2 regions of the Vibrio sp. 378 genome follow, and region 2 is predicted to be linked to the other one. Evidence: riboswitches for the same ligand, from Rfam matches in the RefSeq annotation. Region 2 holds a riboswitch; the other holds the start of a gene.

Region 1 (16,861 bases), on a different contig from region 2:
CTTCTACTTGGTAGCCTTGCTGCTTTAGAAGATACGCGGAAACAGATGAATCAACGCCGCCGGACATACCGACGATGACTTTCTTTTGGCTGTTATCAGACATTACTAAACACCACTTAAATAAACGGGATGCAGATTCTATCAGAATCCACAGACCGGTGACAGATCCGAGATCGAAATCACAATTCGTTTCGCTGGATTTTTCTTCAACAAAGATTCGAACGAGTAATTTCGCAAGTATAGAAGAGGTATATATGGCATAGTTGGCCAAAATCCAAGAGGAAACATCAAATGACAGAAGAAAACCAATTTATGCAAGAAAGTGAGTTGATTGAAATTGTTGAAAATCAGCTCGAAGATGGTAACCCGCTTAAAGTAAAAGAAACCCTTATGCGTTTAATGATGACTGGCACACCACGTGAAGATGCGGTTGCGATGATGGCATGTGCGATGTCAATTGAGATTTTTGATGTAATGAAGAATGAGGGTGAGTTCAACCTAAAGCGTTATAGCGAGCACCTTGAGCAACTACCAGATCTCAGCTTTATGGAAGGTGAATAAGCCACCTAAAAGAAAAAAGTAGTCAGCAAACGTTTGCTATAATCGCTTTTATTGCTGCTTTATTATTAGCGGTATAGAATCCGCTCTCCTTTTCATCCCCTTACTCAGACTGACAATATGAAATTTCCTGGACAACGCAAATCGAAGCACTATTTTCCTGTTCATGCTCGTGACCCGCTGGTGAGCCAAGCACAAGAAAGCAAGAAGATGACGCGCACTCACATCATTGGTATTGACCAAACCTTGGTTGATATTGAAGCAAAAGTTACAACGGATGTGATTGAAAAGTACGGTCTGAGTAAAGGTCACTCTCTGGTTATCGATGACGAAAGAGCAGAAGAGTTATACCAGCAACTGAAAGAAGAGAACTTGATTACCAATGAGTATGCGGGCGGTACAATTGGTAACACGCTACATAACTACTCCGTGCTAGCGGATGATCGCTCCACACTACTTGGAGTGATGAGCCAGGATATTAAGATTGGCAGCTACGGTTACCGTTATCTTTGTAATACATCAAGCCGCATGGATTTGAACTACCTACAAGGTGTAGATGGTGCAATTGGCCGTTGTTTTGCTCTTATCACAGAAGACGGTGAACGTACTTTTGCTATCAGCGAAGGGCAAATGAACCAACTCCATCCTGATAGCATTCCAGAGAAAATCTTTAAAAATGCATCAGCACTTGTACTGACGTCATATCTAGTACGTTGCAAAGACGGCGACCCAATGCCGGAAGCAACAATGAAAGCGATTGAGTACGCGAAAAAGAATGATGTGCCTGTTGTTCTGACTCTAGGCACAAAGTTTGTTATTCAAGATGATCCTAAATATTGGCAAGAATTCATTCGAGATAACGTTTCTGTCGTTGCGATGAATGAAGATGAAGCAGAAGCTCTGACGGGGGAATCTGATCCACTTGCTGCGTCTGATAAAACATTGGAGTGGGCTGATCTAGTATTGTGCACGGCGGGTCCTGTAGGTCTATTTATGGCTGGGTATACGGAAGATAGCGCGAAGCGCGAAACTTCTTTGCCATTACTTCCAGGGTCAATTGCTGAATTTAATCGTTATGAATTCAGTCGTCCGGCGAAAAAAGACTCATGCGAGACGCCAATAAAAGTGTACTCGCATATCTCGCCATATATGGGTGGCCCAGAAAAAATTAAGAATACAAATGGCGCAGGTGATGCCGCGTTATCTGCTGTTCTTCATGATATGGCAGCAAATAAATACCATAAAGAAAATGTGCCTAATTCAAGCAAGCACAGTAACGAGTATTTAACTTACTCTTCTTTTTCTCAAGTCTGCAAATACGCAAACCGTGCTAGCTACGAAGTTCTCGTGCAACATTCACCACGATTGTCGCGCGGACTTCCTGAGCGAGAAGATAGCCTAGAAGAAGCATACTGGGAACGTTAATACGAAGCGGTTTAATTAACTATTCTGTAACTAAAGTAAAAGGCACATTAAGAAATGTGGCTTTTTTATTTGTAATGGTTTAAATAAAAAAGGCTCCCTATGGGAGCCTTTTAAAAATAGCACGGATCTAGATTAGGAACTCATCCAGAGATTTACCTGCATCAAGTTGCTCTTGAATCGCCGAAGGTGTACGACCTTGGCCAGTCCAAGTTTTCTCATTACCGTTTGAATCTGTGTATTTGTATTTAGCAGGGCGAGGTGCGCGCTTCGCTTTGCCTTTCGTCTTAGTTTCGCCAGATAGCGCAGTAATAAGTGCTTCTACGTCAATACCGTCTTGAGCGATTTTCTCAGCAATCTCTGCAAGCTTAGCTTCTTGCTCTGCTTGTGCTGCGCGTTCTGCTTCTTCTGCTTCACGACGCTCATCTACGACAGTAGTGAGTTTATCTAGAGCTTCTTCCAATTGTTCTAGAGTCAGCTCACGAGAAAATGCACGAAGGCTACGGATATTTAGAAGGGTTTTAGTCAGCTCTGACATAACGATTCCTATTAAAAGGTTAATGTGTTGGGCACTTTTTATCGTTACGATTAAATAATGCCAATCTATAAATAAACAAAGAGTCCTTATATTTAACTTTATCTTTTCCTTATGTGCAAATGCTAAATCAAGATTTTGTTTAAATTTGACTATTTTTTAAAGCAATTAATATTATTACACTCGAAATAAATCATTATTAGATGAGAACTAAAATCAACAATCATTATTGTATAGAGAGAGCGACAGCTTGGTTTTTTATAAAAAAATTTGAGTTATTACTTAAAAATATGAAGCATCCATCTTTAATGGTGTGTCATATATCCTTAATTTATTGATATAAGATAAACCATGATATTTCTAAGGTAGTAATAATGTTTCATAAATAACATGATTGATGTGATTTCAGTTGCACAAAACTTATGGAAGTAGGCAAGGTTTATAAATTATCTCAGTCATTATTTATTTGTTTAATTTAGTTTGATGTGTTGCATTGACTCTCATCATAAGTACAATGGCTGCCACCTGATGCAATATTGCAGACAATTTGTTGTTAATTTGTACAGTTAGTGGTTAATTGTTTGTTGTTGCCGTAGAGGCGCGGTCTCGAAGAGTAGCTATTATTGGGGTGATGCCAATGAATAATAGTGGAAGGCGAAGATTGCCGAAGTAAGTAACTCATCAAAGTTACTTGCTGGGGTTGTATCTGAAAGGAACAACACTGCCATAGTATATATTCACATTAAACTATGGAGCGCTACTGTAGGGTTGGGTGGAGTGTTCGCTTCCCTGTCGCTAAGTTCAACATGAGCACGTATCGTATGCTACGTGACTTGTCTGCAGTAGATCTCTAGCCAAACTTTGGTTTTTGAAGATCATGAATTTAATAGATTTTTCTAGTTCTCCTGTTTCATTATTGCCACCTATTGTCGCTTTGACTTTGGCGATTTTGACTCGACGTGTATTAGTTTCCTTGGGTGTAGGTATCGTGCTAGGTGCGGTGCTACTTAATAGCTGGTCTATCAGCGACACCGCAGGTTACGTCAGTTCTCAAGTTTCTTCTGTCTTTATTGAAGATGGCGGAATTAACACTTGGAACATGAGCATTGTTGGTTTCCTAATCTTATTAGGTATGACAACAGCTTTATTAACGCTTTCTGGCGGTACTCGTGCTTTTGCTGAATGGGCACAATCTCGAGTGAAGAGTAAACGCGGCTCCAAACTTCTTGCCGCCTTTTTAGGCGTATTCATTTTTGTCGATGATTACTTTAATAGCCTTGCTGTTGGTGCGATCTCTCGCCCAGTAACCGATCGCTTTTATGTGTCTCGCGCTAAGCTTGCGTACATTCTAGACTCAACCGCTGCTCCAATGTGTGTAATTATGCCTGCTTCTAGCTGGGGTGCTTACATTATTACTATTATTGGCGGGATCTTAGTCTCACATGGGATCACAGAGTATTCGGCTCTTGGCGCATATGTTCGTCTTATCCCAATGAACTTCTACGCCGTTTTTGCGCTGCTAATGGTGTTCGCTGTTGCGTGGTTTGGTCTTGATATTGGTAAAATGCGTGAGCATGAGATCTCTGCATCGCAAGGTCGTGGCTTTGATAAAGACAAAGAAAATGACTCGCAAGAAGCGCATGACCTAAATGAAGAGCTAGATATCCGTGAAAGTGAAAAGGGTAAAGTGTCAGATTTGATACTTCCTATCGTGACGCTGATTATCGCGACTATCGCTTCAATGCTTTACACGGGTGGCCAAGCATTGGCTGCTGATGGTAAGGAGTTTGCGCTTCTTGGTGCTTTTGAAAATACAGATGTAGGTACATCACTAATCTACGGTAGCTTGCTTGGCTTAGCAGTTGCACTGTTTACTGTTGTGAAGCAAGGTCTACCAATGGCTGAGATCGCACGTACACTTTGGATTGGTGCTAAGTCTATGTTTGGTGCGATTCTAATCTTAGTATTTGCCTGGACCATTGGCTCTGTTATCGGTGATATGAAGACTGGTACTTACCTTTCGACAATGGCGCAGGGAAATATCAACCCTCATTGGCTCCCAGTTATCTTATTCCTGCTGTCTGGCCTGATGGCGTTCTCAACAGGTACTTCATGGGGTACGTTCGGCATCATGCTTCCAATCGCCGGAGACATGGCTGGTGCAACAGACGTAGCGCTAATGCTACCGATGTTGAGTGCGGTTTTAGCTGGTGCGGTATTCGGTGACCATTGTTCACCAATCTCAGATACGACTATCTTGTCATCGACGGGTGCACGTTGTAACCACATTGATCACGTATCAACACAGCTACCTTATGCATTATCAGTCGCGCTTGTTTCATGCGTCGGCTTTATTGCCCTTGGTATGACTGCTTCAATTGCGTTCTCGTTCATTGCAGCGTCGATAACATTCGTTATCGTTTGCGCTATTTTGTCATGGCTTTCAAAGTCTAAAATAGCGTCTTGCCAGAGTGCGTAAGTTGTTTTGAATAGATTCGTTACAGAGGGAAGCTCCGCTAATTTAGCGGAGCTTTTTTTAACGCGACTTAGGTGAGGGGGGCAATCGCGTTTTTGGGGATAAAAGTCTCGTGTTAAGAGCGAATTGTTTGTGTACCGAGCTCTCCTTGATGGGCTGTAATGGAAAAGCAATCCATCTTCTTCTTAGTTCTAAGCAAAGACTATGCCCATTTTAAGCTTTTGATTTTTAATACAGAAAAATCCGCATGGTTGCGATGCAGAGTTAACTAAATGATATCTAAAGAGTTACCTGTTACACAGTGTTACGTTACACCTATACAGTATTTAAACATTTAAGTTGTATTTCTTTATTAATCGATAAAGCGTTGTTCTTGAAATGCCGAGGTGACGTGCAGCCGCACTCATATTGTGTTTATTTTCTTCGATAGCTTGCAGTAGGTAGTCGAGATCAATTTGGTCCACAGAAGGGAGCAATTGCCTCTCATTGTTATCAAGGCCCAAGTCAGCGACGAGAAGCGTGTGATCTTCACACATGACAATTGCTCGTTGGATGACATTACGCAGTTCTCTTACGTTGCCTGGCCAACGATGTTTGAGGAGCTTGGCTTTTACCTTATCAGACATTTTTTGTACCTGACCATGAGACAGATCTGCTAGAAAGTGTTCGGATAAAATAATAATGTCTTTTCCACGCTTTCTCAGTGGAGGGATAGTTAATGGCAATATATTAAGCCGATAGAATAGATCTTCACGAAATCCTCCTTGTACGACCTCATTTTTCAAATCCACGTGGCTTGCTGCAATGACCCTACAGTCCACGTCAATGAATTTATCCGCTCCGACTTTATGGATTTGTTTACTCTCCAAAAAGTGAAGGAGGTGGATTTGTAAGTCTGGTGGCATGTCACCAATTTCATCAAGAAATAGGGTGCCTTTATGTGCCTTTTGAATAAAACCTATACGCTCTGAGATTGCGCCTGTAAATGCTCCTTTTTCATGGCCGAAAAGCTCGGATGCAATAAGACCACTTGGAATGGCTCCACAGTTGACTTCCACAAAAGGTGCTGAGTGTCTGTTCGACAATTGATGAATAAGGCGAGCGCAAAGACCTTTCCCAACACCAGTTTCACCCTGAATGAGGACTTCAGCATCACATTGAGCGTACTTTTGTATTGCAGTACGAAGTTCTTGGATACAGGCACTATTGCCGATCAACGGGTATAGTGCCGTATCGTCGAAATCTACAGCTTGTTTATTACTACCGTTACGCAGTTTCATTGTTAATCACTATTTTTTGCCCCGCTCTAATAATAGTTTTGAATGACTTGTCTCAAACGTGAGTTGCTGTCTCTTTATTGAGAAAAATGTCAATTAATGGGTTGGGTACGGTCTAAATAGTTGATTTGGTGGATATTCATACTATTCTTCGCTTTCTTCGTCAGAGTAGAGCTGATTGGAGGTGTTCTTTCCACCAGAGTATTCAATATGGAAAAGAATTTAATTTCATTTAAATCAATGTCTTGTGAAAAATATTTAGAAAATATTCAATTGAGTATTGAAAAATATAGAATCCTTAGTTAGTGTGGTTACTAACAAAGCAACTCAAAAAGAGCCTTAAATAAGTATGCGTAATTTTGTAATGAACATTCATCACCATCATCACCCAATCTAGTCTTTCGGGCGATGTACGCATACCCGGGAGGCAGGAAACTCCCGGAGGTAAAATCAAAGTAAAAGCAGATTTTAAACCCTCGGGAGACTTCAATCTCCCGAGGGTTTTTTAGTTTTATTAGTTTGAAAAATACTTAGATATCAAAATCTTGCATAGGGACAAAGCAATGCAAACACAACGTTTAAGAATCGCAATTCAGAAAAAAGGTCGTCTTAGCAAAGAGAGTCAAGCTCTACTAAAACAGTGCGGCGTAAAGTTCAACGTAATGGGCGAGCGTTTAGTTGTCCATTCTGAAAATATGCCAATTGATTTACTCTTGGTTCGTGACGACGACATCCCAGGTTTAATTATGGATGGCGTGGTTGACCTTGGCTTTATTGGCGAAAATGAGCTAGAAGAAGTTCGCCTTGACCGCAAAGCATTAGGTGAACCCTGCGAGTTTGTTCAGCTTCGTCGACTTGATTTTGGTGGCTGTCGTTTATCTATCGCAATCGACAAGGACGAAGAGTACAACGGTCCACAAGACTTAGCTGGCAAGCGTATTGCTACAACGTATCCTCAACTTCTAAAAGCGTACATGGATGAAGCCGGCGTTCCATTCTCTACATGTATGCTGACAGGCTCTGTAGAAGTTGCGCCTCGCGCGGGTCTCGCTGATGCTATCGCTGATTTGGTTTCTACAGGTGCAACACTGGAAGCGAACGGCCTTAAAGAAGCTGAAATTATCTTCAAATCAAAAGCGACATTGATTCAACGCACAGGTGAGTTCGACGCAGACAAAGTGGCGCTAATCGAAAAGCTGTTAACTCGCATGCAAGGCGTGCAGCAAGCGAAAGAATCTAAGTACATTATGCTTCACGCCCCAGCAGAGAAGTTAGATCAAATTAAAGCACTACTGCCAGGTGCTGAAGACCCAACTGTTCTTCCTCTTTCTGCAGATAAGCAGAAAATGGCTGTTCACTTAGTGAGTTCTGAAAACCTGTTCTGGGAAACAATGGAACAGCTGAAAGAGTTGGGCGCAAGTTCAATTCTCGTTCTACCAATTGAAAAAATGATGGAGTAAGCATCATGAGAACAGTCGTTTGGCAATCATTAAGTGAGAATCAGCAAGACTCTATTTTGGAGCGCCCTGCTATTGCAGAAGGTGCCAATATCACCACTGCTGTGGCCGAAGTTATTGCTAAAGTTCGAGAAGAAGGTGACTCTGCTCTTATTGAGCTGACCGAAAAGTTTGACCGTGTTAAGCCTGAATCCATTCGTGTTTCTTCTCAGGAAATTAAGGCAGCGTCAGAGCGTTTGTCAGAGTCAATGAAGAGCGCATTAGAGCAAGCTTACGCCAATATTTCTAAGTTCCACAAAGCGCAAAAGCCGCAACCGATCAAGGTGGAAACCCAGCCAGGTGTCCTTTGTGAACAAGTAACACGCCCAATTCAAAAAGTGGGTTTGTACATTCCGGGTGGCAGTGCGCCTTTGCCATCGACTGTTTTGATGCTCGGCGTTCCTGCAAAAATTGCAGGTTGTCGTAAAGTCGTTCTTTGTTCTCCACCGCCAATCGCTGATGAGATCCTTTATGTCGCGAAACTGTGTGGCATTGATGAAGTGTACAACGTCGGTGGTGGCCAAGCAGTTGCTGCAATGGCTTATGGCACCGAGACGGTATCGAAAGTAGATAAGATCTTTGGTCCGGGCAACGCTTACGTGACCGAAGCAAAACGACAGGTTAGCAATGATTTCCGCGGTGCTGCGATTGATATGCCAGCAGGGCCATCAGAAGTGTTAGTGATTGCAGATGAAACCGCAGATGCAGACTTTATCGCTGCGGATCTTTTGAGCCAAGCGGAACACGGTCCTGATTCTCAAGTGGTATTGGTGACTCCTTCTCCTGTGATTGCTGATCAAGTGACGGATGCGGTTCAACGTCAGCTTAAGGAGCTATCTCGTGCAGACATCGCAGAAAAGGCTCTGGCATCAAGCTTGATCATTATTTCCGAGTCGATGACGCAGTCAGTTTCTATTTCCAATTACTACGGTCCTGAGCACTTAATTGTTCAGACTAAGAACCCACGCGAGCTTCTGCCTCTATTAGACAACGCAGGTTCTATTTTCCTCGGTGATTGGTCGCCTGAATCAGCAGGTGATTACGCATCTGGTACTAACCACGTTCTTCCTACTTACGGTTACACACGTACTTATTCAAGCTTAGGCTTGGCGGACTTCTCTAAGCGTATGACGATTCAAGAGCTGTCTGCTGATGGTCTAAAGAACCTTGCCCCTACAGTAGTCACAATGGCTGAAGCGGAAGGCTTAGATGCACACAAACGTGCAGTGACTATCCGCGTAGAAAAATTGGCAGCAAAGTAAGAGGACAATGAGATGGAAAAGCTAGCGCGTAAACAAGTCCAACAACTTACCCCTTATTTATCGGCTCGCCGAATTGGTGGTACCGGTGACGTATGGCTAAATGCCAACGAATCACCATTTAACAATGAATACAAAACAGACTTTGCTCGTCTTAATCGTTACAGCGAATGCCAACCGAAAGAACTGATTTCCGCTTACGCAGCGTATGCGGGTGTGAAACCAGAACAAACGCTGACTTCTCGCGGTGCAGATGAAGGCATTGAACTACTGATTCGTGCTTTCTGTGAGCCGGGTGAAGATGCGATTCTTTACTGTCCACCAACTTACGGTATGTATGCCATCAGCGCAGAAACCATTGGTGTCGAGCGAAAAACCGTGCCACTAACGTCAGATTGGCAACTAGACCTTGCAGGTATCGAAGCTAATCTGGATAACGTGAAACTGGTTTTTGTATGTTCGCCAAACAACCCAACGGGTAACTTAGTTAAGCGTGAAGATATTGTCTCTCTGCTTGAGATGACAAAAGACCGTGCAATCGTGGTGATGGATGAAGCGTACATTGATTTTTGCCCTGAAGCATCAACGGTAGATTTACTGGCGCAATACCCGAATCTCGCAATTCTGCGCACTCTGTCGAAAGCTTTTGCGCTTGCAGGTCTGCGTTGTGGATTTACGCTTGCGAACGAAGAGCTGATTAATGTACTTCTTAAAGTTATCGCACCATATCCAGTACCGGTGCCAGTAGCAGAAATTGCCACTCAAGCGCTTTCTGAAGCAGGCCTAGCGCGAGCGAAGTTCCAAGTTCTCGACTTGAACGCGAACCGTGCTTACTTACAGGTGGGTTTGTCGATGATTCCGGGGCTGGAGGTTTTTGAAGGATGGGGTAACTACCTATTGGTGAAATTCCCAGATGGTGATGGGCTTTTCAAAGCCGCTTGGGAGACGGGTATTATTCTGCGTAACTCGCCAATCGAAAACTGTGTACGTATCAGTGTAGGGAACCGTGACGAGTGCGAAAAAACACTTGGATTTATTAGAAACTACTACTCATAAGTAGAGAAAAAATTTATCGCTCTCGCTCAATAGTGGGAGCGCCAAAAGAATAGCAATAAGGAAGTTCGAGTGAGCAAACAACAAAAAATCCTTTTTATCGACCGTGATGGCACCTTAATTGTTGAGCCGCCAGTTGATTTTCAAGTAGACCGTTTAGATAAGCTAAAACTAGAGCCATTTGTTATCCCAAGCCTGTTGTCGTTACAGGATGCAGGATACCGCCTAGTGATGGTAACTAACCAAGATGGTTTGGGTACCGACAGCTACCCACAAGCAGACTTTGATGCTCCACACAACATGATGATGGAGATCTTTGAATCTCAAGGTGTAAAGTTTGATGACGTGCTGATTTGTCCTCACTTCGATGAAGATAACTGCTCTTGCCGTAAGCCTAAACTAGGCTTGGTAAAAGAGTATCTTCAAGGTGGCAAAGTTGATTTCCAAAACTCTGTTGTGATTGGCGATCGTCAAACCGATCTTCAACTTGCAGAAAACATGGCAATTCGTGGCATTCAATACAACCCAGAAACCATGGGTTGGAAACAGATCTTGAAAGATCTAACGGTGAAGGCACGCGTTGCTGAAGTGATTCGTACTACGAAAGAAACAGACATCAAAGTTGCGGTGAACCTTGATGAACAAGGCAGCAATGACATCTCTACTGGTCTTGGCTTCTTCGACCACATGCTGGATCAAATCGCGACACACGGCGGATTCCAGATGGTGTGCAAAGTAGAAGGTGACCTGCACATTGATGATCACCACACGGTAGAAGATACCGCTCTTGCTTTGGGTCAGGCATTGAAAGAAGCACTGGGTGACAAACGTGGTATTGGTCGCTTTGGTTTCAGCCTGCCAATGGATGAGTGCTTGGCACAATGTGCACTGGACCTATCTGGTCGTCCTTACCTTAAGTTCGACGCGCAGTTTAGCCGTGAGCAAGTGGGTGACCTTTCAACAGAGATGGTGGTTCACTTCTTCCGTTCTCTGACTGACACCCTAGCGTGTACGCTGCACCTTTCTTCTGCGGGTAACAATGATCACCACATCATTGAGAGCCTATTTAAAGCGTTTGGTCGCACTCTGCGCCAAGCAATCAAAGTAGAAGGCACCGAGCTACCGAGTAGTAAAGGCGTACTTTAAGGCTAACGTTAGCAAGGAGAAAAACAGTGACAGAACAGAAAGTTGTCATTATCGATACTGGCTGTGCCAACGTCTCTTCGGTGAAGTTTGCTATTGAACGCCTAGGTTATGACGTAACGATTTCAAAAGATCCACAAGTTGTATTGGCCGCTGACAAGCTATTCCTACCGGGCGTGGGAACCGCCAGTGAAGCGATGAAAAACCTAGAAGAGCGTGACCTAATCAGCTTGGTAAAACAGGTAGAGAAGCCGCTACTAGGTATCTGTTTAGGCATGCAACTGTTGGGCAAAGTGTCTCAAGAAAAAGGCCAGAAAGCCGACGAGTTAGTCGAGTGTCTTGGACTTTGTGACGGTGAAGTGAAGTTGCTACAGACTGGCGACTTACCGCTGCCGCATATGGGCTGGAACACGGTGTCTGCAAAAGCAGGTAACCCACTGTTCAAAGGTATTGAAGAAGGTGAGTACTTCTACTTCGTGCACAGCTTTGCGATGCCAGTTGGGGATTACACGATTGCTGAATGTGAATACGGCAACCCGTTCACAGCCGCAGTACAAAGTGGCAACTACTACGGTGTGCAGTTCCACCCTGAGCGTTCTTCAAAAGCGGGCGCGAAGCTTATTCAAAACTTCTTAGAATTATAAAAGGGATTTAGTGTGATTATTCCAGCTCTTGATTTAATTGAAGGACAGGTGGTTCGCCTTTATCAAGGTGATTACGGCCAAGTAACCGAGTACAAAGTCGACCCAGCAGAGCAGTTCAATTTGTATCACCAAGCGGGTGCTAACTGGCTACACTTAGTGGATTTGACTGGCGCGAAAGACACAACAGCGCGTCAGCTTGATTTGATTGCAAAGCTACTAGCAAGCACGCCAGCGAACATCCAAATCGGTGGTGGTGTGCGTACAGAGCAAGACGTGATTGATCTGTTAGAAGCCGGTGCGCAGCGTGTTGTAGTCGGTTCTACAGCAGTAAAACAACCAGAGCTTGTGAAAGGTTGGATGGAAAAATACGGCGCAGAGAAAATCGTTCTCGCGCTAGACATCAACATCGACCAAGACGGCACGCGTAAAGTGGCGATCTCGGGTTGGCAAGAAGATTCAGGCGTGACCATCGAAGCTTTGATCAACGATTATCTGACGGTAGGTCTACAGCATGTGCTTTGCACGGACATTTCTCGTGACGGCACGCTAGAAGGCTCAAACGTTGAACTTTACGTCGACTTATGTAAACAGTACCCACAAGTGCAGTTCCAATCTTCAGGCGGCATCGGTTCATTAGCGGATATCGAAGCACTAAAAGGCAGCGGTGTTGCTGGCGTGATTGTTGGTCGTGCACTATTAGATGGTAAGTTCACAGCAGAGGAGGCGTTTGCATGTTGGCAAAGCGAATAATTCCATGTCTTGATGTTCGTGATGGACAAGTGGTAAAGGGCGTCCAGTTTCGCAACCACGAAATTATTGGCGACATCGTTCCTCTGGCGCAGCGTTATGCAGAAGAAGGGGCTGACGAGCTTGTGTTCTACGATATTACCGCTTCTAGTGATGGTCGTGTCGTCGATAAAAGTTGGGTCGCTCGCGTTGCAGAAGTGATTGATATTCCGTTCTGTGTGGCTGGTGGCATTAAGTCAGCAGAAGACGCAGCACGCATTCTTGAATTTGGCGCAGACAAGGTGTCTATCAACTCACCTGCACTGGCGAACCCTCAGTTGATTACTGACCTTGCTGATAAATTTGGTGTGCAATGTATTGTCGTTGGTATCGATTCATACTACGACAAAGAGACCGGCAAGTATCAGGTTTACCAGTTTACTGGTGATGAAGAACGCACTAAAGCGACCCAATGGGAAACGCGTGATTGGGTGCAAGAAGTACAAAAACGTGGCGCTGGTGAAATCGTACTGAACATGATGAACCAAGACGGTGTGCGTAACGGCTACGACATCGAACAACTGAATATGGTGCGCGAAGTATGTAACGTACCGCTGATTGCATCGGGTGGTGCTGGTGCCATGGAGCACTTCGCAGAAGCCTACCAAAAAGCCAATGTGGATGGCGCGCTTGCTGCATCGGTATTCCACAAACAAGTCATCAATATTGGTGAACTAAAGCAGTATTTGAAACAACAAGGCATTGAGGTACGACTATGAGTGTAAAAGCCGCCGAAGTAAGTTCGCTAGCTGAGCGAATCAACTGGGAAAAGGTGGATGGTCTGGTACCTGCCATCGTACAAGATTTTCAATCAAGCCAAGTGCTGATGATGGGTTACATGAACCAAGATGCGTTGGCAAAAACGGGCGCAACAGGTCAAGTGACGTTTTTCTCTCGAACTAAACAGCGTCTTTGGACGAAAGGTGAGACCTCTGGCAACGTATTGCAATTGGTGAACATGCAGCTAGATTGCGACAACGATACGCTACTGGTGAAAGTGAATCCCATTGGTCCTACGTGTCACTTGGGTAACACAACTTGCTGGGATGTGGACCCTCAAGAGGAGTCACAAATGGTGTGGCTTCATCAACTTGAGCAGCTATTGGCTGCCCGCAAGAGTGCCGACCCAGATTCCTCTTATACTGCCAGTCTTTATGCCCGTGGCACCAAGCGTATTTCGCAAAAAGTGGGCGAAGAAGGCGTTGAAGTCGCGCTTGCGGCGACGTCGGGCGATAAGGCGGAGTTAGTGTGTGAATCGGCAGACTTGATTTATCACTTAATGGTATTGCTTCAAGACCAAGGCCTATCGATGAATGACGTAGTGAATAAACTGAAAGAGCGTCATAAATAAGCTGCGATAGTTAAATGAAAGCCCCTATGACTCAAGAGTCTAGGGGCTTTTTTAATGTAATATTGTTGATTCGGTGGGGAAACCTGACAGCAGAGCTTAAGGTGATTAGATTCTGAATCACGCTTGTTCTTCGTTGTTGAGAATGACGATATATTTTCTAACGGTATTTGAAGTAGAGTTATCTATTTCAAACGAAAGCACATATCCACGTTATTCCGACGGGCTTAGGTGAGATCAGAAATCTCATTAAAGCGGGCTCAATAAGCTAGGTGTGGGTGCGATTACCCACAACACTTCTTGAATTTCTTACCGCTTCCACAGATACACGGGTCGTTACGGCCGACCTTTAGACTGCTTACTGTTTGGTTCAAACGTGGATCTTGTTCCGGCTCTTCTTCTGGGAACGTGCCATCAATGTAGTACCAAAGCCCATCTTCTTTCACGAAACGAGAACGTTCTGTCATACAGTAGCGTTTGCCGTCCTCATCAAAGTAAGCGTTGAATTCAACAAAACCTTCATTCTCACTGCTACCCGCTTCAGCTTTTACTACCTCAAGCTTGCACCAATCGCTATCTATCGACTGGGCAATGCCTTCGCGTTGCTCTTCTGCATTACAGCTTGGGTGGTACGTGTTCACCACGTAATCGACTAGACCTAACACATGCGCACTGTAACGAGAGCGCATTAACTGCTCTGGAGTGGTGACGTCAGCGTGGTTATTGTGGGCAATTTCACAACACTGTTGGTAGGTGCGGTTAGATCCGCAAGGGCAAGAAGAAGCCATAAAATGAAATCTCGATTAATTAAGCGGTAAAAACAAACAACCTCACAATTGCGAGGCTGGAGGTGAGGCATTATAGCGATTTAGGGCGTTTGAGACAGCAGTTCTTGAGCCCATTCCGTCGATTGATTAAAAGCGTCTGCTAATTGAGGTTCGGTTAATTTAAGAACGGTGCAATATCGCTCGGCTAACTCCCAGTCCGCTTGTTCGTAGGCGATCGTCATCGAAAGTAAGTGACCAAGTACGCCTTTTCGACTGGTTAATGCGAGTTTTATATCTTCGTCAACGGGGATATCTTCAATGACATCCGAGAGCGGTTGATCGAGCAAAGATCCGAGTAAAGAAAACATGCCTGTCAAAAAAGCCTGCCCAGGGTCATACCTAGTGTTCATTTGACTAAGTAACAGTTCACACATTCGTGCACGCTGAATCGCTAAAGAGTAAAGAGAGTCAGGTTTATCTTCTTGAACGGACGCAATTGCAACTAAGGAAATAAAGCGTCGTAGTCGCTCTTCACCCAGATAAATAAGCGCCTGTCTGAACGATTTGATCTTAGTCGTTAATGTATATCCTGAATTTACGTAAGTAAGCAGCTTGTATGACAGCGTCACATCAATCGAAAACAGACGTTCAACCTCATTGAAGTCGATGGGCTTATCAGCAATCTCTTTACAAAGTTGGATGACGGTAAGAAACGCGGGGTTCAACCGTTTTTTCTGGATCATCTCAGGTTTGCTAAAAAAATACCCTTGAAAATAGTTAAAACCGGCTTCTAGAGCTTGCTCAAACTCTTCATAGGTCTCTACCTTTTCCGCAAGAAAGTCGATTTTAAATGGGCTCAACGCCTGAATAAAAATGGCAGCTTTCTTGATCGGCACAAGTCTAATATCAAACTTGATCATGGAAACGTATGGAAGAAAACGCTTCCAAGCTTTCGTCGGAACAAAATCATCCAGAGCAATTTTGTATCCGCACTCATGAAGGTGCTTGATGGCTTCTAACAGTTCTTCTGTCGGTTCGCAGTCTTCAAGGACTTCAATGACGAGAGATTCTTTAGGGAACAAAGTTGGGACCAAGTTCACCAAGCTTTGATGCGGAAAGTTAACAAAGCCAAGTTTGTTTCCTAATGTGTTGTAATGCGTCGATAAAAAATGATCGGATAGCAGTCGACTAGTAGCCAGCTCTGGTTCTACTTCAGGGAAGGTATTTTTAGGGCCGTCTCGAAAGAGGAGTTCGTAACCTATGGTTCGTTTTTCTCTATCCAGAATCGGTTGGCGAGCTACGTAAGAATACTTCAATTAGGTACTTCGTTCTGTTTAACTTAGTATTATGATAATAGCGATTTTTTACAAAATATCTACGACTTGAGCGTGAATCTTCTACACGCTCTACATGCTTAACGCAAATTCTGTATGAACGGTCTCGTTTGTAGGTCAAAACTATCAGAATTTACTTTTAAAACTGAGCCTTGCGTATACCAATCCCCTAAAACAATTCGGGTCTTTTTAACGCCATCGACGTCAAAAAAATGTGTGTTCGGGCGATGTGTGTGACCATGAATCATTAAGTTGACGCAGTTCTGAGACATCACTTTCTCGACCTCATTTTGGTTGACGTCCATGATATCTAATGACTTGCTCATTTTATCATCACGAATATCGGATTGAACTTTTGAGACAATTTTCTTCTTAATGAACCAAGGAATACGGTTAAACAACCATTGTAGCCATGGCTTGTGAACGGTTTTTCTAAACTCTTGGTATTTCACATCGTCAATGCAGAGCGTATCGCCATGTAGGATTACGGCTTTTTGACCATAAAGATCAATCGTGCAGACATCGTCGAGTAATGTCATACCGGTTTCTTTGCAAAAGCGTTTGCCGAGTAAAAAATCTCGATTGCCTTGGATGAAAAAAGTTGGCACACCCGCATCCGTCAGTGCTTTAAATTCTGCACGGATTTGGTCTGCAAAAGGGGTGTTGTCATCGTCACCAATCCAGAACTCAAACAGATCGCCGAGTACATAAAGTGCATCAGCTTTTGTTGCTTCTGTTCGCATGAACGTCACAAAACATTCCG
Region 2 (16,861 bases):
TTAACCACCAATAAACTCCTCTCTAGATCCTAGTGTGTAGACTTCTAACACAAGCTTCGCTTTCGGGTACTTTTCGACTTTATAACTAAAGCTGCGCCAGTAATAACTCGCAGGAAGGCTCTCCAATTTATTCAGATAATTAGCAATAGAAAAATAGTCACCAGTCAGTTCCATACGAACAGGATGCACGTAGTAACCAGAGTATTGCGATGCTTCTTTATCTTCCGTTATTGGCTCAGATGGCAAGGTTTGCAGAGACAAAAGGTGAATGCCACTTTGCTGCTCCAACACATTTTCAAGCAGCTCAGCCATTTGCGAAGGTGTAATAAGATGCTCGATGATCTCCGCTAATTGCATCGAAAGATGCTGACTCTCAGCTAACAGATTAGATATCGCGCGATCAATCTCAGCATTTGGATCTTTCTTAAGTTGCGCCTGAATACGTAGCGTATCGATTTCAATCTTTTGATTGGCTTGCTTTAAATTACTTAGTTGCCTCTCATTACTGATGATCTCGTTAAGCTTTGGCTCCAATACCAGCGTAAAGAGCAACATGATCACAACAACTAAACCGCACAATGCGGTGAGCACTTTTTCACGCGTACTCATTTCGCCAAAGCGCCCTTCTAATGAGAGCCAGAATTCGTTCATTTCTCTTTATCCTCGCGCGTTTTTAGTTCAAACGTCACAATATCCTTATCATTTCGACCTATTTTGACGTCGTCAAACGTTCGACCAACCAAGCTAATTTCGTTTTTAAATTGGCTGACCCAATTTGGCACTGAGCTCGGTTTTTTCGCTAGCCCCTTCAGGTCTAAGGTATGGGTATTGATTCGAATTTCGGACAAAGAAATTTCTTGGTTTCCTAGCTTCGCTAATGATTGCATCACGCCAGAGTAACCCGTGCGTTGCGAGTCATCGTATTTCCCGACAGCTTTAAGCGAGTCTCGCTTCGCCTTGACTTCACGCTCTAAGCGGGCTTTAGCTGCCAGCTTATTATTGTCAGGTTGATGTTTACGTAGCTTGACTTGATAACGTTCAAGCTCTGACTTCATGATATCGCCTTTACTTTTTACAATAGCAATCTCATCTTCCAAACCGCTGCTCTGCCAAGTGACATAACCGTAAGAAAATAGAATTGCAGCCGCCGCAACGCCCCAAGATAACGCGATATTTTTTAGCGTCAGGAGCTCTTTTTTCGGCTTTAAGTAATCGGGATATAAGTTGACGCGTCGAGTATTTGAAGTAGCCGCAGTGTCAGCCAAAACATGTCCTGATAGCTCATGTTCTGGTGGTAATAACGGTGAAACCTTAGTACTTAAACGGTAGTTCAGAGCCTGAACAAGCTCGCTCTCATCCTCTTCATCACAGCACACTTTCAATTGATGTAATTGCACGTGGCGTAACTGAGATGAAAGATAGTCAATCGAACGTTGCAGTTCTAACGACAGACTGTCCATCTGTAAATCGCTAGACGGAACCCCCGTTAACGGTGGCGTCACACTGCGAATAGAGCGGTGGAACGCAATAGTATTTTCGACAAAAGCGCTTATACGGAAATGACCACGCACACTGCGTTGTAATAATAGGAAGTTTCCTAGTTCACCAGCAGTCTCTCCCCAAATATCGTCTTCAGGAAGAATGGCTTCTAATGGTAACTGGGCTCGACTGGCCAGTAACACAATCTTATCCAATATTTTTCGCGATAAGACGTATGCTTGCACTTTGGTTGAATTCGGTAACTCGACCGCATCGGCAATAATGTCGATAGCACGCTCAGAGATCAGTTCTTTCAACAAAAACGGTAATGCGGCTGGCCATTCTTGACGCGGCATGACCGGTTTGTCGATTTGGTACATCTGGTAATAGTTATGAGAAAGAATAACCGTTAATGAATCATACGCACTCGCTGCAACGCTCAATGCTTGCTCAACGGCTTTTTCCCAATTGGACTCAGAAATATCAAATTGGTATGGACGACTACTTTTGATTGAAGATGATAAATAAACGGCGTCTGGCTGAATAACCAAAAAGCAGGAGCGATCACCACTAGATGATCGCTTAAGCTTGTCGAATAGTGCTTTGAAATCCATGATTATTATCTTTATTTTTTCCGCCAGCGATTTCGTCTTCCCAATTTAACTTGGGATTCTGATTGAGAATTCGGCAACGCTTGGGGACGAGGAAGAAACTGCTGCTCCGCAGAAAAGTAACGCCCTTGACCACCATAAACCCCGAGCTCAATTAATGTGTTGAGCTCGTTCTGATTCTCAATTCCCACTGCTATAATTTTAGTTTTACTGTTTGCCGCCGCACCTAGCATACTGCGGACAAATAGCTGGTTTTCATGTCGTTGGTCGATTTTTGCTACTAAACTGCGATGAAGTTTAAGGTAACGAATATCCACTTCTTTTAAATAGTGAGTGCTGACGATGGTACGCCCAGCCTGCCCAACCATTAAGTGGCACCCCAAACCGGCCAGCATTTTAGCGACTGGTCGCATAAAGTCTAAGTGTCTTACAAATTGTGCTTCAACAAACTCAAAACTGAGACACTTTCTCTGCTCACGTGACAACTGTAAGAGTTCATCACGAAACCATTTAAAGTACTCTCGGTTAGAAAATGGCGTTACATTCAAATTGAGCGCATACGATCTTGAGTTATCAAAATTATCCTTAAACTCTCTTAAGAATTTATTAATAACCGACTTATCCATTTGCGCTTCATAACCAACCTGTCTGATCGCAGAAATGAACCGAGACGCTTTAACAATCCCATTCTCAGGATCGCGAATCCGACATGTTAACTCTTCATATAATGATTTTTTATGCGTCGCGTCACTTATTGGGTGCACAGATTGTGCGTAGAGTATCACACTTTCAGGTGTAAGTGCTGTGTCAAATAACGTTCTCCACCTCACACTTCCGCGAGCTTCTTCATCGTGGTTCCATTTTTTGAAGCGACTCCAATTATTGTTATTTTGTAGTTGCGCACTACGCAAAGCAGTCTCGGCTTCATCAATGATTTGGCTGTGTCGCTCACCTTCTTTATAAGTGGTGATGCCAATATGGCACCAGTTGTCTGGATCAAGTGGCTCTGGCGGCATTAACTTTTCTAACTGGCGAATGCATTGCGAGGCAAGGTTAGCCACATCTTTCGCACTTTGGTGCGGTAGAAAAAGCGCAAAATCAGCATCGTAATAACGGGAAAATACAACATCTGGGTATCGTTGAACTAAATTGGACAATAAACTCCCAACTTCAACAATAAACTCATCCGTAATTTGCTTATCTTGCTCTTCTTCAACCAGTTTCCAGTCTTGAATACGCACTAGCAACACGGCGCCGCGAGCCCCACTTTCTAGTAACGCCGATTCCAACTTGCTATCAAATAACACTCGGTTAGCGGTACCGGTTAGCTTATCAAGGAAGGTTTGAGTTCGAATAAAGGTATCAAATCGGCTTCGCTCTTGACGCGCATCTTGTAACTCTTCGATTAATACATCGAGCGCTTCACTGGCGGTGTAAGGCCATTCTTTTTTGTCACCTTTGGCATACTGCTCCACCCTACCAGCCAGGATCATTCTGCCTCGCTCTTCGAGCATTTCAGAGCCTTCTAATTGCTCTTTAAGCCATGCCACGCCGCGCATTAAGCAGAAGATGATCAATATAACGGCAAGCGTGATCGACCAAAGCGCCTGCATTGAGTAGCTGTAACCTAAGTAAGGGGGAATTGCTTTAAAGTGAATCGTGTAATCTTGATTGTGAGTCAACTGGTACTCAGCCTCAAACAAGACTGACGCTTCCATTTGATGAGAAGTATCTTTGAAGCGATAAACAACGGCGTTGTTGGTCGACAACGTCATTTCGACAATATTGGAAGCCTGCAGCATTTTCGGCATCCAGCGCTGCATAGAATAAGCGGCGTCAGGATCTTCCATCTCCTTGTCGACCACCTCTACGATCCCTTCTAAATAATGGGTGAGATATTCCTGCCCAAGACGTTTAAAAGAGAGGGTGCCACCGACAAACAAGATAAACATGGCGCAGATAACGATCATGGTGACAAAGGCCACCAGCCGTGTGCTTAACTTAAGAGTTGGGGTATACCTCATGAATACCAAATTCCTTTTTTATTCATCATATACCTTATTGAAATATTTATACTTGATAAGAGTTCATCAAACAATCGGATTAGTCTGATAGTGAGAGGCTGGAGCATAAAGAAAATCACACTCATTGATAAGTTTTATTGTTACGCCTAACCTTGCCAAGAGAAGCCTGTGAAATCATTAGATTGCGACAATAAAAAAGGCCGCGATATTCGCGGCCTTTTCGATTCAAGCATAAGCAGAATTTAGAACGGGATATCGTCGTCAAAATCCATTGGTGGCTCATTGTACTGCTGCTGTGGTTGCTGCGGAGCCTGTTGTTGTGGTTGCTGTTGCTGAGGCGCATTGTACTGCTGCTGAGCTGGCTGTTGAGGCTGACCCCATCCACCTTGTTGCTGCTGTTGACCGCCCATTGGTGCGCCGCCACCTTGAGCACGACCGCCAAGCATTTGCATAACACCATTGAAGCCTTGAACAACTACCTCAGTTGAGTAGCGATCTTGGCCACTTTGATCTTGCCATTTGCGAGTTTGCAGTTGCCCTTCAATGTAAACTTGAGAGCCTTTACGCAAGTACTCACCTGCTACTTCCGCAAGTTTGCCGAACAACACAACACGGTGCCATTCCGTTTTTTCGCGCTGTTCGCCAGTCGCTTTATCACGCCATGAATCAGAAGTCGCAATAGTAATGTTTGCTACTGCACCGCCATTCGGCATGTAACGAATTTCAGGGTCGTTACCTAGATTCCCCACCAAAATAACTTTGTTAATTCCACGGCTGGCCATGATGTGCTCCGTTTCACTCTGGATATATAAAATTTTAGCGCATTAGAATAGCACGCTTTAATGTTTTGATTAAAGTCTAATACCATTGTGATCTATTGAGTCATCCTCTAGAACCCAAATCGTATTTCAACTTACGTGTGTAGCATTTTTGATTCGCGTTGCAGACATCGTTTCGTGAAGCTTTGAATTCGAACGCATTTATTCAGTAAAGCGATGGTTATGGCCTCTCTTTAATGCCAGTTTATGGCTTCTATTGAACCCAGGGAGATTGGAACACGTGAGAAAGTCGGCTTACGCAAGAAAGCTATTTCTGATCAGTATGGAAGATAATGCGCAAAAAAAAGTGGCGGCACTCGAAAAGTACGTTGATATGAGCATCCCGGTGATTTCAACCGCAGCACTCATGGAAGCCAAGCCACAACACCGTAATAAAATTCTACTGATCGACTTCAGTGAACATAAATCACTTGTTCAATCGATCAAAAATTTGCCTCTTGTATGGAAAAACTTTGAAACCGTTGTCTTCAACGTGCCTAAAAGACTAACCACAGATGAACTTCTTTCATTTGGTCAATTAAAAGGTGTGTTTTATTCTGAAGATACGCTAGAGCAAATTGGAGAAGGGTTAAAAGGCATTGTTAACGGTCAAAACTGGCTGCCGCGTAATGTAACCAGTCAACTTTTACACTATTACCGCAATGTCATTAATACTCATACTGCACCAGCTACGGTAGACCTAACCATTCGTGAGCTACAAGTACTGCGTTGCCTACAAGCTGGCGCCTCGAACAGTCAGATGGCCGAAGAGTTATTCGTCAGTGAATTCACCATCAAATCGCACTTGTATCAGATATTCAAAAAGCTATCCGTAAAGAACCGAGTACAGGCAATCGCCTGGGCAGACCAAAACTTAATGTCGTGATGCAATGTTAGCGGCTCTGATAACTGAAATGACGAGTCGCTCATCTTTTTTCCGCACCGAGTCTCACATTTTTTCCTACTTTATTCATGATTCATTGATACCTCTCGTGTTAAAGTTATGCGCAGATTCTTGATAAAAACGAGATAGGATATTCCCCCAATGATAAAAAAATGTCTGTTCCCTGCTGCAGGCTATGGCACACGCTTCCTACCGGCAACGAAATCTATGCCAAAAGAGATGATGCCAGTCGTTAACAAACCGCTTATTGAATACGGTGTCGAAGAAGCAATCCAAGCTGGTATGAACGGCATGTGTATTGTGACAGGTCGTGGCAAGCACTCGATCATGGACCACTTTGATAAGAACTACGAACTGGAACATCAGATTAGCGGTACCAACAAAGAAGAGCTGTTGGTAGATATCCGTGAAATCATTGAATCTGCAAACTTCACTTATATACGTCAACGCGAAATGAAAGGCTTGGGCCACGCGATTCTAACTGGACGAGAATTGGTAGGCGATGAGCCATTTGCTGTTGTTCTTGCTGATGACCTTTGTGTGAACGAGCAAGAGGGCGTACTGGCTCAGATGGTGGCACTATTTAAGCAGTTCCGCTGTTCTATCGTTGCAGTACAAGAAGTACCAGCCGAAGAAACGCACAAATACGGCGTTATCTCTGGTGAAATGATCAAAGACGACATCTATCGCGTAGACGACATGGTAGAAAAACCAGAGGAAGGCACGGCGCCTAGCAACCTTGCTATCATTGGCCGCTACATCCTGACTCCCGATATTTTTGAACTGATCGAAAACACCGAACCTGGTAAAGGTGGTGAAATTCAAATCACTGACGCGCTGCTGAAGCAAGCAAAAGCGGGCTGTGTGTTGGCTTACAAATTCAAGGGCAAACGCTTTGACTGTGGTAGCGTTGAAGGTTACATCGAAGCAACTAACTATTGTTTTGAAAACCTGTATCTAAAAGATGAAAAAACCTCTGAGCTAGGTAAGCACGCAACACAAAAAGCTGTATAAAGCATCGTCGTAGTACGAAATTACTGTATCGAAAGCCCAGCACAACGCTGGGCTTTTTACTTTACTGTTTTTTTATCCAGTAATTTTCTTTGCACATTTCTCACACTATGTAATACTTGCCCCACTTGGTTATACATAGAGCAAAAACGATGGATAAAATAGAAGTTCGCGGTGCCCGAACCCATAACCTTAAAGACATTAATCTTACAATCCCTCGCGATAAACTGATTGTCATTACTGGACTAAGTGGCTCCGGTAAATCCTCTCTCGCTTTCGATACATTGTATGCAGAAGGCCAACGACGCTACGTAGAGTCTCTCTCTGCCTACGCTCGTCAGTTTTTGTCTCTGATGGAAAAACCCGATGTCGACCACATTGAAGGGTTATCACCCGCGATTTCTATTGAACAGAAGTCTACTTCTCATAACCCGCGTTCAACCGTCGGTACAATTACCGAAGTCTACGACTACTTACGTCTATTGTATGCTCGTGTGGGCGAACCCCGCTGTCCAACGCATCATGCTCCTCTTGCTGCGCAAACCATCAGCCAAATGGTGGACAAAGTCCTAGAGATGCCGGAAGGCAGCAAAATGATGCTATTGGCACCTATTGTCAAAGAACGTAAAGGTGAGCATGTTAAAACGCTTGAGAACTTAGCGGCTCAAGGCTTTATTCGTGCGCGTATTGATGGAGAAACTTGCGATCTTTCCGATCCTCCAACCCTTGAACTACATAAAAAGCACACCATTGAAGTTGTGGTAGACCGCTTTAAAGTTCGTCCAGACTTACAACAGCGCTTGGCCGAATCTTTCGAGACAACACTCGAATTATCAGGCGGAATTGCAGTTGTCGCGCCAATGGATGGCGACGGTGAAGAGATTATTTTCTCCGCCAACTTCGCTTGTCCACAATGTGGTTACAGCATGCAAGAGTTAGAGCCGCGACTTTTCTCATTCAACAACCCTGCTGGAGCATGTGGCACTTGTGATGGCTTGGGTGTTCAACAATACTTCGATCCAAGCCGAGTCATTCAAGATGATTCATTAAGCTTGGCACAAGGTGCGATTCGCGGTTGGGATCAAAAGAACTACTACTACTTCCAAATGCTCACCTCATTGGCCGATCATTATGGTTTTGACCTCCATGCCCCTTTTAATTCTCTGCCAAAGAAAACGCAAGATGTCATTCTAAAGGGCTCTGGTCGTACTGAGATTGAGTTTAAATACATCAACGATCGTGGCGATATTCGCGTTAAGCGCCATCCATTCGAAGGTATTCTGAATACCCTAGAACGTCGCTATCGTGATACAGAATCCAACTCTGTCCGTGAAGAGCTCGCGAAATACATCTCCACTAAATCTTGTTCAAGCTGTGGCGGTACTCGTCTACGCCTTGAAGCACGTAACGTGTTTATTGCTGATACGACACTACCTGAGATTGTTGAACTCAGCATTGCTGATGCATTGGAATTCTTCCATTCCTTGAAACTGGAAGGTCAACGCGCCCAAATCGCTGAAAAAGTGATGAAGGAAATCAACGACCGCCTGCAATTCTTAGTTAACGTCGGTTTGAACTACCTAAACTTATCACGCAGTGCGGAAACCTTATCAGGCGGTGAAGCTCAACGTATTCGTTTAGCAAGCCAAATTGGTGCAGGTCTTGTTGGTGTGATGTATGTTCTGGACGAACCGTCGATTGGTCTCCACCAGCGTGATAATGAACGCTTATTAAAAACGCTCACTCACTTGCGCGATTTAGGTAATACCGTACTTGTGGTAGAACACGATGAAGATGCGATTCGCTGTGCAGATCATGTCATAGATATTGGTCCTGGTGCTGGCGTACATGGTGGTAATGTTGTTGCGGAAGGCACCATGGAAGAGATAGTCGCGAATCCGAATTCTCTGACAGGTCAGTACTTAAGTGGTGTTAAAGAAATCGCAGTACCGAAAGATCGCACGCCGCGAGATCCGAAAAAAACGGTTGAGCTATTAGGCGCAACAGGTAATAACCTTAAAAACGTTAACCTTTCAATTCCTGTTGGGTTATTCAGCTGTATTACAGGGGTATCTGGCTCAGGTAAATCAACGCTGATTAATGATACTTTCTTTAAAATTGCGCATACCCAACTTAACGGAGCGACAACGGCTCAGCCTTCACCTTATAAATCGATTAAAGGTCTAGAGCACTTCGATAAAGTCATCGATATCGATCAAAGCCCAATAGGCCGTACACCTCGCTCTAACCCTGCAACCTATACGGGGATCTTTACACCAATCCGTGAACTGTTTGCAGGAACACAGGAGTCGCGTTCTCGCGGTTACAAGCCGGGCCGTTTTAGTTTTAACGTACGCGGTGGTCGTTGTGAGGCCTGTCAGGGTGACGGTGTTATCAAAGTAGAAATGCATTTCCTACCAGATGTTTATGTGCCATGTGATGTGTGTAAAGGTAAACGCTACAACCGTGAAACGCTCGAAGTACGTTACAAAGGTAAAACTATTGATGAAGTGCTAGAAATGACGGTCGAAGATGCACGCACCTTCTTCGATCCAGTTCCTGCCATCGCTCGCAAACTACAAACACTGATGGATGTGGGTTTGTCGTACATACGATTGGGTCAAGCGGCAACAACACTCTCCGGTGGTGAAGCACAGCGTGTGAAACTGGCGCGAGAGCTATCCAAACGTGATACAGGAAAAACCTTGTACATTTTGGATGAACCAACAACCGGCCTTCACTTCCATGATATCCAGCAGTTGCTCACTGTACTGCACAGACTTCGCGACCACGGAAATACTGTCGTGGTGATCGAGCATAACCTGGACGTCATTAAGACTGCGGACTGGATTATCGATCTTGGTCCTGAAGGGGGTCAGGGTGGCGGCGAGATAATCGCTCAAGGCACTCCGGAAGATGTGTCGCAAATCGAGGGTTCGCACACAGCTCACTTCCTCAAGCCTATGTTGAAGTAGAAAAAACAGGTAAAGTATCGAGACCAGCAAGTGCTGGTCTTTTTTCATTCAAAACAACGCAATAACTATGGCTACTATACATGTAAGTGGAACAAAGCTTTCTCCCGAAAAAGTACAGGTTCCCCTCAATCGCAAGTTTCTCATTGCCTTGGCAACACTATTTGTGTTGGCAATGCACTTTTTCATGCCCAACCCCGGCGGTTCGGGGCTTTCGCTTTCGTTCAATGCGACAACTTGGATTGCTTTTAGCTTTGCATTAGGCATTGGGTGTTACCAACTTGCGAATAATCGAGTACTACGTTACTCAAAACTAACCATCGGCTTGTTCATTAGTGCTCTTATCATGACGGTGCCCATTCTGTACCCAAATGCGAATAGCAGTTTGGCAGCCAATAAGCTCATTGGCCTGTGGTGTGGTGTCCTGTTCTTTATTGTCTTACAACAATTTCATTTCAGTAATAAACATCGCCAACGCCTATTATGGTTCATTGTCCTTGCGGTTGTTATCGAAGCCATTTTTGGTTTGACACAATATCTGTATCTCAAACCAGGCAATCCGTTTGGTTACGACACGGTGGCCAATCGTCCTTATGGTATTTTCCAACAGCCCAATGTAATGGCCAGCTTTCTTGCGACAGGGTTGGTGATTGCCAGCTATTTACTTGCACGTCAGCCCTACAAATACGATCGTAAGTTAAGCGATGTTTACCTTCTCTATGCCGTACCAGTTTTAACTTTACCACTAATTGTGGCGTTGGCTTCACGCACTGGTTGGTTAGCCTCGGTCATCGCCGTGTTGTTGGTCATTCCATACATGTACCGCTTTGCAACCAAAGGGCGCTTTATCCGCTGGGTTGTGTCACTTGTAAGTGGGCTCTTACTCTCAGTCGTTGTCATGCATCTTGCCTTTCCTGATGGAGGTGGGTTAGCCGCAGAAAAAGTAAATATGGAGTCTCCTCGAGCGTATACTTTTCCGCAAACATTAGACATGGTGATTGAAAAGCCTTTTACTGGTTATGGATATGGCAAGTTTGAATCTGAGTACATGCTGTATACGGCTCGTCAACATGCCCTAAATGAGAATTACCCAGCTGGTTTGCCAGCCATGGATCATCCGCATAACGAGCTACTTTACTGGGGAGTAGAAGGTGGCTTACTGCCAATACTCGGCATCTTCTTAGCGATGGCACTGGTACTGTATCGAATCTATCAAGCCAAACGCGGAACTCGTCTTGCGTTGCTGGCCTTGTTTATACCTATCGTATTGCACTCACAACTGGAATACCCTTTCTACCACTCTCTCGTGCATTGGTTGATCTTCGTTATCCTACTGTACTGGGTCGATCAGCGCGTCTCTCGTTATCGACAAGTCGGCTTTAGTAATGTGACCAAAAGCTTGCTGCGTGTTTTTAGTTTGGTACTTCCCGTTGCGTTTACGTTTTACATGGTAAGCGCATTACATACGAACTATGTATTGACGAAGTTTGAGACCACTAGACCAACTAACCCTGATATTCTGAATCAAGTCAGTAACCCTGTGGTTTGGAAAGACAGGTTTGATTGGGATGTCTATAGCACGTTTTTAAACCTTGGGCTGTACCAACAAGACGCAACCTTGATTCAGCCTTATATCGATTGGTCGCTAAAAATCATCAAAGATAAGCCTCGTCCTGCATTTTATAATAATTTGATTTTGGCCTACCAAGGCTTAGATGACTCAAGTAAAGCGGAGCAAATTAGAGCTGAAGCGCAGTTTTTGTTCCCGAAGATTGATTTCAGTGACGTCAATTACCAACCACCTTCTCAAGCAATCTCTGCCTCACCAGTCCCCACTTCAGGAGCTGAGTAATAAATACAAAAAAAGCGAAGGGATGACCTTCGCTTTTCTTTATCTCATTGCTGTATGATTTTATTCAGTGAGTGACTCTTCTAACGCTTTTAAGCACAGCGCAACGTTTTCAGATCGAGCGCCGTAACCCATTAAGCCAATACGCCACGCTTTACCAGCTAATGCCCCAAGGCCTGCACCAATTTCTAGGTTATAGGTTTCTAGCAAGTGAGCACGAACTTTTGCTTCATCAATTCCTTCAGGCACGTAAATCGCATTTAATTGTGGCAACCGATGGGCTTCGTCCACAACAAATTCAAAGCCTAACTTTTGTAAGCCATTTTTGAGTTTTTCATGCATCAGTTGGTGACGAGCCCAAGCGTTTTCTAATCCTTCATTTTTCAGTATCAATAAAGCTTCATGAAGCGCATACAAGCTATTAACTGGCGCCGTATGATGGTAACTACGCTTGCCTTCTCCACTCCAATACCCCAAAACTAAACTCTGATCGAGGAACCAACTCTGTACTGGTGTTGTTCTTGCTTGAATCTTTTCAATCGCGGCAGTAGAAAACGTCACTGGTGAGAGCCCAGGTACACATGACAAACATTTTTGACTACCAGAGTAAACCGCATCCAGTTGCCATTCATCCACTTTTAACGGCACACCACCAAGTGACGTCACCGCATCAACAATAGATAATGCATTATGCTGTTTCGCCAGCTTCCCCAATGCTTGAGCATCACTGACTGCACCAGTTGAGGTTTCCGCATGCACAAAAGCAAGAATTTTTGTATCTGGGTGCTGTTCGAGTGCTTGCTCGACTTTATCAATGGAAACAGGCGTCCCCCATTCATCATCGACGATAACAACTTCGCCACCAGCACGGACGACATTTTCGCGCATGCGTTCACCAAATACACCATTACGACAGACGATCACTTTATCGCCTTTCTCGATCAAGTTTACAAAGCAGGTTTCCATCCCTGCACTACCTGGCGCTGAAACCGCAATAGTGAATTCATTGTCAGTTTGAAAGGCATACTTCAATAGCTGCTTGAGCTCATCCATCATACCGATAAACAGAGGATCAAGGTGACCTACAGTAGGACGGCTTAGTGCTTGTAACACTTGAGGATAAATATCAGAAGGACCAGGTCCCATTAAAATACGGTGAGGCGGAATAAAGCTTTGGATCGACATGTCAGCTCCTTGATTATCTTTTATCCTGAGCATTCTAAAAGTTCTATTCAATAACATGGCTCAGGTGTAGGGTTCTTCACCCTAATAGATTTTTCCTCTATCAGCAATTAGCCGTAAGTATGGAGGTCAAACCAGTGTCACAAAATCGTTAATAAAAAACACCATAAAGGTTGAAATATTGATTGACATTAAGGCCTCAAAACCGTTCAATGTTTGAGCTTTATGTAGAAGAGGAGCGCTACCCAGGTAGATGATTTGTGGAACCGCAATTCCAACACCAATCATTGAGGGGGAGTAGTGCCGAGGTAAGTCAAAGTTGCAGGATTTGACTTGTCGGTTGAATTGGGCTGAATCCCATCAACTGTCATCAGCGCAGTCTGATGAAGGGCTTCTGAGGGTAAATTTTTCAAATAGCATTCTAAATACCTCTCTTTTTGCTCTGTTCCTTTTCTCACTAAACATTGGATGTACAATTTTTTAGGAAGTCGTGGGAGAACGCAGTGAGCGCATTTAACGTAGCTAAATTCGGTGGAACCAGTGTTGCCAACTTTGAGGCAATGAGTCGTTGCGCCACCATTATCGAAAACAATCCAAATACTCGCCTGGTCGTGAGCAGCGCTTGCTCTGGCGTCACCAACCTATTGGTAGAACTCGCCAACGGCGTTCAGGATCAAACGCACCGTACTGAGCTGCTGCAAAATCTGGCCAACATTCATGACGCCATTTTAACTCAGCTCGAAGACAGCACGAAAACTGCTGCCGAGGTGTATGGCATATTAGATACCGTAACCAGCCTGGCCGAGGCTGCATCTATCCAAGCTAGTGCGAAGTTAACCGATCATTTAGTCGCATGTGGTGAACTCATGTCGACGCACATTCTAACTCAGTTAATGTGTGAGCGAGGCATTCAAGCAGTGCGCTTTGATATCCGCGATGTGCTGCGTACTGATGACAACTTTGGTCGCGCGGAGCCAAACATTGAAGCAATTTCGACGCTTGCGCAAGATAAACTCGTACCACTTTGCCAACAATCCGTTGTTGTTACTCAAGGCTTCATAGGATCTGACGAAGCCGGTAATACAACAACATTAGGTCGAGGGGGCAGCGATTACAGCGCCGCCTTAATTGCTGAGAGCGTTAAAGCGGCAGGGCTAGAAATCTGGACTGATGTTCCGGGTATCTACACAACAGACCCGCGAATTGCACCAAAAGCCTCACCAATTCCCGAGATCAGCTTTAGTGAAGCTTCAGAAATGGCTAACTTTGGCGCTAAAATCCTTCACCCTTCTACGCTAGTACCTGCATTGCGCCACGACATTCCGGTATTTGTGGGGTCATCGAAAGAGCCTGAAAAAGGGGGAACTTGGATTCGCCACCAAGTCGAAAGCTCACCGTTATTCCGTGCGCTAGCTTTGCGTTGTAACCAAACCATGGTAACGCTACGCAGCGCCAATATGTTCCACGCATACGGCTTCTTAGCAAAGGTCTTTGAGATCCTTGCAAAGCATAAGATATCTGTCGATTTGATCACAACATCTGAAATCAGTGTATCGTTAACACTTGATCAAACCGATACATCCGGCGGCGCGCCGCAGCTGCCGCAAGCTGTACGAGAAGAGTTAGAAGAGTTATGTAAGGTAGAAGTTGAACGTGACCTATGCCTCGTTGCCCTAATTGGTAACAACATGAGTGAGAGTAAAGGCTACGCGAAACAGGTTTTTGGCACGCTAGAAGATTTTAACCTACGCATGATTTGTTATGGCGCTAGCCCTCACAACTTATGCTTCTTGCTCCATGAATCAGTATCGAAACAAGCCATACAAAAACTCCACACTGAGTTGTTTGAGAAGTAAGTTCAACTCAATAAAACAAAGGGCTGCGTATCTGCAGCCCTTTGTCGTTTCATTAGTTGTTACATTTGGACGAGGTAAACATCAATTTAACCGTTAATGTTTGGCCCTAACCATTTTTCAGCCTCGATCCTATCCCACCCCTTACGATCGGCGTAACTCTCTAGCTGATCTTCTTGGATCTGTGCGATCGCAAAGTAACGTGAGTCAGGATGAGAGAAATACCAACCAGAGACTGACGCGCCCGGATACATTGCATAGCTGGAGGTTAGAGTCATGCCAATATTCTCTTCCACATTAAGTAGCTCCCAAAGCGGTCCTTTTTCAGTATGCTCAGGGCACGCTGGATAACCTGGTGCAGGGCGAATACCTTGGTATTTTTCACGAATGAGATCATCGTTAGATAAATCTTCATCCGCAGCATAACCCCAAATTTCTTTACGGACACGCTCATGCAAATACTCAGCAAACGCTTCGGCTAGGCGATCCGCCACCGCTTGAATCATAATTGCGTTGTAATCATCTCCCTGTGCTTTGTATTCATCAGCAAGCTCTCGTTCACCAATACCACCAGTGACAGCAAATGCCCCTATCCAATCATGTTTACCCGACTCTTTAGATGCGATGTAGTCGGATAAACAATAGTTGAATCCTTTTGGTTTCTCGGTCTGTTGTCGCAAGTTACGTAATACTTTCACAACGTCGGTACGAGTTTCATCAGCATAAACTTCAATGTCGTCCCCCACGCTCGCAGCAGGGAATAAGCCACACATTCCACGCGCTTTTAACAGGCCTTCTCGCTCAACTCGATCAAGTAACTCGTTGGCATCTTCGAATAAACGTTTTGCTTCTTCACCAACTTCTTCATGTTGGAAAATTGTTGGATACTTACCCACAAGTGACCAAGTCATAAAGAATGGTGTCCAATCGATGTATTGACGTAATATAGCCACATCAAAATCATCGAAGATATGAATGCCAGGCTTAACAGGCACTGGAGGGGTGTAAGCTTCCCAATCGATAGCAACTTTATTCGCTCGAGCAGCTTCTAATGTCACTGGTTTGGTTCTCGGTTTCTTTCGATTATGTTGATCACGTACTCGTTCGTAATCAGCTTCAAGTTTTTCAACAAATTCAGGGCGACGTTCATCTGACAATAGAGAAGTACATACGCCCACTGCACGTGAGGCGTTGTTCACGTAAACCACTGGATGCTTGTAATTTTGCTCAATCTTAACTGCTGTATGGGCTTTTGACGTTGTTGCGCCACCGATGAGAAGAGGTAAGTTAAAGTCGAGACGCTCCATCTCTTTTGCAACATGCACCATTTCGTCTAATGAAGGCGTGATCAACCCTGATAAACCAATAATATCGACGTTTTCTTCTTGCGCTACTTTTAAGATCTTTTCGCAAGGAACCATGACACCAAGATCGATAATTTCGTAGTTATTGCACTGCAATACAACGCCAACGATATTTTTCCCGATATCATGTACATCACCTTTGACCGTCGCTAGCAAAATCTTACCGTTTGTTTGTCCCACCTGCTTTTCTGCATTGATGTAGGGCTCGAGATGCGCGACTGCTTGCTTCATCACTCGGGCAGATTTTACGACCTGAGGAAGGAACATTTTACCTTCACCAAACAAGTCTCCGACGACGTTCATCCCATCCATTAGTGGGCCTTCTATCACCTCTAATGGCTTTGAAGCATTGACACGAGCTTCTTCGGTATCATCAACGATAAACTCGGTTATTCCTTTCACTAACGCGTGTTCTAAACGCTTTTCAACAGGCCAGGTTCTCCACTCAAGTGCAGAGGCATCCTCCTCTTTACCTACCCCTTTGCCTGCGTATTCCGCCGCGATATCTAACAATCTCTCAGTGGCGTCATCACGACGGTTAAGAACGACATCTTCCACAGCCTCACGCAATTTTTCAGGCACGTTATCGTAGATTTCTAACTGACCCGCATTCACAATCCCCATATCCATACCATTTTTAAAACAGTGGTAGAGGAACACCGCGTGAATCGCTTCACGTACATAGTTATTGCCACGGAAAGAGAATGAGACGTTAGAAACACCACCAGATATCATCGCATGTGGTAAATCACGTTTGATATCGCCAACGGCTTCAATGAAATCCACCGCGTAGT

The links. A riboswitch is a leader RNA that binds a small molecule or an ion and turns the genes downstream of it on or off. The one in region 2 is predicted to bind lysine.
Region 1: another riboswitch for lysine. It lies ahead of tet(35) (tetracycline efflux Na+/H+ antiporter family transporter Tet(35)); the one in region 2 lies ahead of lysC (lysine-sensitive aspartokinase 3).

Annotation. Positions count from the first base shown of each region.
Region 1 covers NZ_JAWOUO010000004.1:189,662-206,522, forward strand. The annotation lists gene mnmA (tRNA 2-thiouridine(34) synthase MnmA) at 1-103, opposite strand, end outside; gene R7Q48_RS09645 (hypothetical protein) at 292-561, shown strand; gene R7Q48_RS09650 (inosine/guanosine kinase) at 679-1,983, shown strand; gene R7Q48_RS09655 (H-NS family nucleoid-associated regulatory protein) at 2,111-2,518, opposite strand; lysine riboswitch at 3,101-3,283, shown strand; gene tet(35) (tetracycline efflux Na+/H+ antiporter family transporter Tet(35)) at 3,393-4,994, shown strand; gene R7Q48_RS09665 (sigma-54 interaction domain-containing protein) at 5,318-6,271, opposite strand; His leader region at 6,641-6,778, shown strand; gene hisG (ATP phosphoribosyltransferase) at 6,832-7,728, shown strand; gene hisD (histidinol dehydrogenase) at 7,734-9,026, shown strand; gene hisC (histidinol-phosphate transaminase) at 9,039-10,079, shown strand; gene hisB (bifunctional histidinol-phosphatase/imidazoleglycerol-phosphate dehydratase HisB) at 10,149-11,222, shown strand; gene hisH (imidazole glycerol phosphate synthase subunit HisH) at 11,249-11,863, shown strand; gene hisA (1-(5-phosphoribosyl)-5-[(5-phosphoribosylamino)methylideneamino]imidazole-4-carboxamide isomerase) at 11,876-12,613, shown strand; gene hisF (imidazole glycerol phosphate synthase subunit HisF) at 12,595-13,368, shown strand; gene hisIE (bifunctional phosphoribosyl-AMP cyclohydrolase/phosphoribosyl-ATP diphosphatase HisIE) at 13,365-14,000, shown strand; gene R7Q48_RS09710 (YchJ family protein) at 14,282-14,785, opposite strand; gene R7Q48_RS09715 (EAL and HDOD domain-containing protein) at 14,866-16,080, opposite strand; gene lpxH (UDP-2,3-diacylglucosamine diphosphatase) at 16,179-16,861, opposite strand, start outside.
Region 2 covers NZ_JAWOUO010000014.1:4,118-20,978, reverse strand. The annotation lists gene R7Q48_RS19930 (hypothetical protein) at 1-8, opposite strand, end outside; gene gspM (type II secretion system protein GspM) at 1-651, opposite strand; gene R7Q48_RS19920 (hypothetical protein) at 648-2,093, opposite strand; gene csrD (RNase E specificity factor CsrD) at 2,105-4,114, opposite strand; gene R7Q48_RS19910 (single-stranded DNA-binding protein) at 4,357-4,896, opposite strand; gene R7Q48_RS19905 (LuxR C-terminal-related transcriptional regulator) at 5,174-5,818, shown strand; gene galU (UTP--glucose-1-phosphate uridylyltransferase GalU) at 5,978-6,850, shown strand; gene uvrA (excinuclease ABC subunit UvrA) at 7,000-9,822, shown strand; gene R7Q48_RS19890 (PglL family O-oligosaccharyltransferase) at 9,890-11,671, shown strand; gene R7Q48_RS19885 (pyridoxal-phosphate-dependent aminotransferase family protein) at 11,732-12,853, opposite strand; lysine riboswitch at 13,074-13,252, shown strand; gene lysC (lysine-sensitive aspartokinase 3) at 13,354-14,706, shown strand; gene metH (methionine synthase) at 14,793-16,861, opposite strand, start outside.